Regions from separate parts of the Brevibacterium sp. NPDC056726 genome, predicted to be linked through region 2. Evidence: predicted binding sites of a transcription regulator. Region 2 holds the regulator's gene; the other holds the start of a gene.
The links. The regulator HrcA, encoded in region 2, represses chaperone genes, less so after heat shock. The targets are predictions, from matches to a motif close to TTNGCACTCGNNNNNNNCGAGTGCNAA.
Positions count from the first base shown of each region.

Region 1: a site for HrcA is predicted at 2,313-2,339, ahead of groES (co-chaperone GroES). Genes of this name have one in related genera too.

Region 1 is NZ_JBHTYZ010000001.1:108,587-111,820, forward strand. Features, by position in the region: gene ACFQ91_RS00495 (SRPBCC family protein) at 1-106, shown strand, start outside; gene groL (chaperonin GroEL) at 231-1,823, opposite strand; gene groES (co-chaperone GroES) at 1,860-2,153, opposite strand; gene ACFQ91_RS00510 (resuscitation-promoting factor) at 2,625-3,234, opposite strand, start outside.
Region 2 is NZ_JBHTYZ010000004.1:323,689-326,922, reverse strand. Features, by position in the region: gene ACFQ91_RS10445 (DUF3097 domain-containing protein) at 16-873, opposite strand; gene hrcA (heat-inducible transcriptional repressor HrcA) at 1,054-2,106, shown strand; gene dnaJ (molecular chaperone DnaJ) at 2,179-3,234, shown strand, end outside.

The DNA.
Region 1 (3,234 bases), on a different contig from region 2:
CACCGTCGTCCACCGCGCGGGGATGAGCGCTGCGGACGTCGACCGCGACGCGGCGGCGGTGGCCGCCGACCTCGATCGGCTCGCCGCGATCCTCGAAGCGGACTGAAACGCACGAATGGCCCGGAACGCAGTGTTCCGGGCCATTCGCGGTGTCCTCGGGCCGACCGGGCCGTCAGGCTGCTCGAGCCTGCGGTGATCCGATCAGCCCGTGAGGGGACGGGTCGGGGAGGTCAGTCCTCGTCCTCGTCGTCCTTCTTCTCGACGACCAGGGTCTCGGTGGTGAGCACCAGGGCCGCGATCGACGCTGCGTTGCGCAGAGCCGAACGGGTGACCTTGACCGGGTCGATGATGCCTGCGGAGATGAGGTCGCCGTAGGAGTCGGTGGCGGCGTTGTATCCCTGGCCGGACTCGAGGTCCTGCACCTTGGAGACGACGACGTAGCCGTCCTGGCCGGCGTTCTCGGCGATCCAGCGCAGGGGCTGGACGATTCCGCGCTTGACGATCTCCACACCGGTGGCACCGTCGTAGTCGAGACCGAAGTCCTTGCCGTCGAGCACCTTGGCGGCGTGGATGAGTGCCGAACCGCCACCGGCGACGACACCTTCCTCGATGGCCGCACGGGTCGCGGACACGGCGTCTTCGACGCGGTGCTTGCGCTCCTTGAGCTCCACCTCGGTGGCGGCGCCGACCTTGATGACCGCAACGCCACCGGAGAGCTTGGCCAAGCGCTCCTGCAGCTTCTCACGATCCCAGTCGGAGTCGGTGTTCTCGATCTCGGAGCGGATCTGGGCGACGCGCCCGGCCACTGCGTCATCGGCACCGGCACCATCGACGATGGTGGTGGTGTCCTTGGTGACGGTGATCGTGCGGGCGTTGCCGAGCTCGTCGAGGGTGACCTGGTCGAGCTTCATGCCCATGTCCGGGGTGACGACCTGACCACCGGTGAGGACGGCGAGGTCCTCGAGGATGGCCTTGCGGCGGTCACCGAAACCGGGAGCCTTGACGGCGCAGACGTTGAGGATGCCGCGCAGCTTGTTGACCACCAGCGTCGACAGCGCTTCGCCCTCGATGTCCTCGGCGATGATGAACAGCGGCTTGCCGGCCTGCTGCACCTTCTCGAGGACGGGCAGGAGCTCCTGGATGTTGGAGATCTTGCCCTGGTTGATGAGGATGAGCGCATCGGACAGGATGGCTTCCTGGCGGTCGGCGTCGGTGACGAAGTGCGGGGACAGGTAGCCCTTGTCGAACTGCATGCCCTCGGTGATCTCCAGCTCCACGTCGGAAGCCTGGGATTCGTCGATGGTGATGACGCCGTCCTTGCCGACCTTGTCGAAGGCATCGGCGATGAGCGAGCCGATCTCCTCGGACTGGGCGGACAGACCGGCCACGTGGGCGATCTCCTCGGAACCGGCGACATCGCGGGAGATGGAGCCGAGTTCGTCCGAGACGGCCTCGACGGCGGTCTCGATGCCGCGCTTGAGCGCGCCGGGGGCGGCACCTGCGGCGACATTGCGCAGACCTTCGTTGACGAAGGCCTGAGCCAGGACGGTCGCGGTGGTGGTTCCGTCACCGGCGATGTCGTTGGTCTTGGTGGCGACTTCCTTGGCCAGCTGTGCGCCGAGGTTCTCGTAGGGATCGTCGAGCTCGACCTCACGCGCGATGGTGACACCATCGTTCGTGATCGTGGGGGCGCCCCACTTCTTGTCGAGAACGACGTTGCGTCCGCGGGGTCCCAGGGTCACCTTGACGGTGTCAGCGAGAGTGTTGACACCCTTTTCGAGTGAACGACGGGCCTCGTCGTTGAATTCCAGATTCTTAGGCATTCGTCCTCCTGTTCTCTAAGCGTTGTTCAGGTGGATTCAGCCGATGACGGCGAGCACGTCGCGCGCCGAGAGAACGAGGTACTCTTCGCCGGCGTACTTGACTTCGGTGCCGCCGTACTTCGAGTAGATGACCTTGTCGCCGACAGCGACGTCGACGGGAACGCGGTTGCCGTTGTCAGCAACGCGGCCGGGGCCCACTGCGACGACTTCGCCTTCCTGCGGCTTCTCCTTGGCGGTATCGGGAATGACCAGACCGCTGGCAGTGGTCTGCTCGGCTTCGACCTGACGGATGACGATCCGATCTTCGAGTGGCTTGATGGAGACCGACATATCGGGCTCTCTCCCTTCGCTGGGTGAATAACTTGCGTGAAGTCAGACGGCGGCGGCTGCCTGAGGAACCTCTCGTCGTCGCGGGTGCCGAGGAGTTCGACCGTCTTCATGAAACTGGCACTCACTGAGCGTCAGTGCTAATTCGACTCTATGACTCCTTTAGCACTCGGTCAACTCGAGTGCCAAAGAATTGTCACGCTCTCGGCGAAAGCTCAGGGTGAGGGGAAGGCCGCTTGGCGTCGGGGCGGGGAGGCCGCCTCGGCGAGGGTGCCGACGCAGGCGGAACGGGCACGCCCGGTGGCCGCGGTGGACCGCCTCGGCGAGGGCCCGGACGGACACGCTTCGGCGGGGATGCGGAAGAGGGACCCCGGAATCTTCCGGAGTCCCTCTTCTGCCATTCAGCTGTTCTGCTCGCGCAACCGCCCTGCTCAGGCCGCCGCGCTCAGCGCGTTACTGCTCAGACGAGGCAGGTCACGCGCAGGCCCACTGGCCCCAGCCGGCCTTCGCCTGCAGCTTCTTCGCACGGTCGAACTGCTCCTGCGGGCTGGCGTCGATCGGGTTGCCCGATCCGCCGACGCTGCGCCAGGTGGCGAGCTTGAACTGGAAGAGTCCGAAGTGCGCGTTGTTCTGCTTGTTGACCGCGCGGGGGTTGAAGTTCGATTCGCACTTGGCGACCTGGTACCACTTCGAGCCGGGTCCGCCGAGCATCGCCTTGATCTCCTCGGTCGACATCGAACCGCCGCCACTGGAGCCCGAACCCGAGTCGCCGGAGTCGCTGCCGCCGGAGCCGGAGTCACCGGAGTCGCTGCCACCGGAGCCGGAACCGGAGTCGTCCTTCGGCGCCGGGGCTTCCTTCTTCTTCGTGCCCTCGACGACGACCTTGGCCTGCGGTTCGGAGAGGACCTTCTCGCCCTTCTTCTCCTTCTCGACCTCGTCGCCGTTGATGGTCTTGACCGCGTACTCGACTTCCTTCTCACCGGCCTTGCCCTTGTCCTCGACCTTCGTCTCGCCGACGTAGAGCGAGTCCGACTTCTTGGTCTGGGTCTCGGGCTTGATGTCTTCCTTCTCCTTGACGGTCTTG
Region 2 (3,234 bases):
CCTCGGAGCGAAACGTCAGTCCACGGTGACGAAGTCGATGAGCTCCTCGACCCGGCCCGAGAGCGTCGGCTCGACGTCGGCGATCGTCGTCACCGACTTGAGTATCCGCACCCAGCCGGCGGCGACGTCCCTGTGGTCGGCGTGCGGCCAGCCGATGCGGCGCAGGATCCCGGTCTTCCAATCCTCGCCGCGCGGCACGGTCGGCCATGCGTCGATGCCGACGACCCGCGGCTTGACCGCCTGCCAGATGTCGACGTAGGGGTGACCGATGATGTGGACGACCTCGGCGTAACGGGGATCGGCGCGGACCGCCTCGGCGATCTTCGACTCCTTGGTGCCCTTCACCAGGTGGTCGGCGAGGATGCCGACGCGGTGCTGCCGGTCGGGACCGAAGGCCTCGAGCTTGTCGGCGACGTCGTCGAGCCCGCCGAGCGGTTCGACGACGACGCCCTCGATGCGCAGGTCATCGCCCCAGATCTTCTCGACGAGCTCGGCGTCGTGCTTGCCCTCGACCCAGATCCGCGACCCCCTGGCCACCCGCGCCTTCGCATCGGCGACGGCCCGCGACCCCGAGGCGGTGCGACCGGGCGCCTGCGGCTTCCGTTTGGGCAGCCGCAGATCGACGGGCTCGCCTTCGAAGAGGAATCCCGGACCCAGAGGGAACGCCCGGCGCCCGCCGCGGCGATCCTCGAGGGTGACGACGACGCCGCTCGCGGTCTTCTCCGCCCCGATGACCGCCCCGACGAACCCGCTCATCGCGTCTTCGAGGACCATGCCGAGGCCGACCTCGACGGGGCGGGACTTCTTCGGGCGGTGCGAGGACGGCGAGGATCCCGAGAGGACATCCGAGCCGTAGCGATCAAAGGCATTCACGGTGCCCCAGCCTAGTGAATCGCCCCCGGCGCGGCCGGGCTGACACGCAGGCCGGGTGCCGACGGCCGCCGCGGAATCCGCGCGCCCCGGCGGGAGGAGGGGGCGGACGTGAAATCACGGATCAAGAGGCGTAGAATTGGCACTCTGAGTATTCGAGTGCCAAATCCGGGGAGGAGACGAATGAACGACAGCAGGCGCGCGCAGGTGCTGCGGGCAATCGTCGAAGACTTCGTGGCCACGAACGAACCCGTCGGATCGAAGGCGATCGTCCAGCGCCACACCCTCGGCGTCTCACCGGCGACGATCCGCAACGACATGGCCCAACTCGAGGCCGAGGGCTACATCGCCCAGCCCCACACCTCGGCCGGTCGCATCCCCACCGACCTCGGCTACCGCATGTTCGTCGACCGCATCGACGAGTTCAAGCCCCTCAGCCACGCCGAGCGCCGCGCGATCCTCCAGGTCGTCGACGGCGACGTCGACCTCGACGGGATGCTCGACCGCACGGTCCGCGTCCTCGCCGGACTCACCCACCAGGTCGCGCTCATCCAGTACCCGATGGTCTCGCAGGCGCGCATCAAGCACATCGAGGTCGTCGGGCTCGCCCCCGGCCGCATCCTCGTCGTCCTCATCACCGATGCAGGCCAGGTCGAGCAGAAGATCGTGACGAGCGCCGAGGCGGTCGATGACGCCGATCTGCAGCGGTTCCGCGAGCGGATCAACTCCGAATTCGCCGGTGCCAAGCTCTCCCGCGTAGACGTCCGCGGGGCCGACCACGGCGCCGAGGTGGGCGCGACGGCGGCCGCGACCGGACCCGATGACGAGGCGGGCAGTCCCGTCCTCGATCGCATCCGCGACGCTGTCATCGACCTCGTCGCGGCGACCCGCGAGGAGCGCATCATCATGGCCGGCACTGCGAACCTCGCGCGCTCCGGCTCCGAGTTCGGCGAGCAGATGGCCCCGATCCTCGAGGCCTTCGAGGAGCAGGTCGTGCTGCTCCGGCTGCTCACCTCGATGGCCGAGGACCACGCGGAGATCAGCGTGCGCATCGGCCGTGAGAACACTCACGAGTCCTTCAGCTCGACATCCGTCGTCGCCGCCGAATATGGTCATCTGGCGGGATCCTCGGCCCGCCTGGCCGTCCTCGGTCCCACGCGCATGGACTATCCGACGACGATCTCGGCCGTGCGAGCCGTTGCCAAATACGTCTCCTCCGCCCTCGACCAGGGGTAGGCCCGCCGGCAGCCCGGGCGCGACCCACCCACCTCACACGCACACACCACCACCAGGGAAAGAGAAGTTTCTGTGGCCGATCACTACGAAGCACTCGGAGTGTCGAAGGACGCTTCGGCGGCTGAGATCAAGAAGTCCTATCTCAAGCTGGCCCGCAAGTACCACCCCGACGTCAACCCCGGATACGACGAGGAGTTCAAGTCGATCTCGCTTGCCTACGAGGTCCTCTCCGATCCGGACAAGCGCCGCAACTACGACATGGGCGGCGGCGACAACGGGCAGGGCTTCCCGGCCGGCGGCTTCGGCGGCTTCGGCGACATCTTCGAGACGTTCTTCGGCGGCGGGGGAGGCTCCGCCGGCGGTCCGATCCCGCGCATGCAGCGCGGCAAGGACGCCCTCGTCGGCGTCAACATCGACCTGCAGACCGCGGCCTTCGGCGGCACCGTCGACCTCGACGTCACCACTGCCGTCGTCTGCGAGACCTGCCACGGCGCCGGCACCCAGGACGGCACCTCCGTCGAGACCTGTTCGCTGTGCCACGGCTCCGGCAGCATCCAGCGGATGACCCGGACCCTGCTGGGACAGATGGTGACGAACCAGACGTGCAACCAGTGCCACGGCTACGGCACCGTCATCCCGCACCCCTGCCTCAACTGCCAGGGCGACGGCCGCGTGCGCAAGCAGCGGACGATGAAGATCCGCATCCCCGCCGGCGTCTCCGACGGCACCCGCATCCAGCTGTCGGCCCAGGGCGAGGTCGGCCCCGGCGGCGGACCCGCCGGTGACCTCTTCGTCGAGGTCATGGTCGCCCGCCACGAGGTGTTCCGCCGCGACGGCGACAACCTCCGCGCCGCCGTGTCCGTCCCGATGACCGCCGCCGCACTGGGCGCCCGGATCCCGTTCGAGACCTTCGACGGCGTCCAGGACCTCGACATCGAACCCGGCACGCAGTCGGGCACCGTCGTCAAGCTCCCGGGCCTCGGCGCGACCCGCCTGCGCACCGAGACCCGCGGCGACCTCCTCATCACCGTCGACGTCGTCACCCCCGACAAGATCGACGATGAGCAGAAGGAGCTGCTCGCCCAGCTCGCGAAGCTGCGCGGCGAGGAGACCCCGCGGGCCCAGATC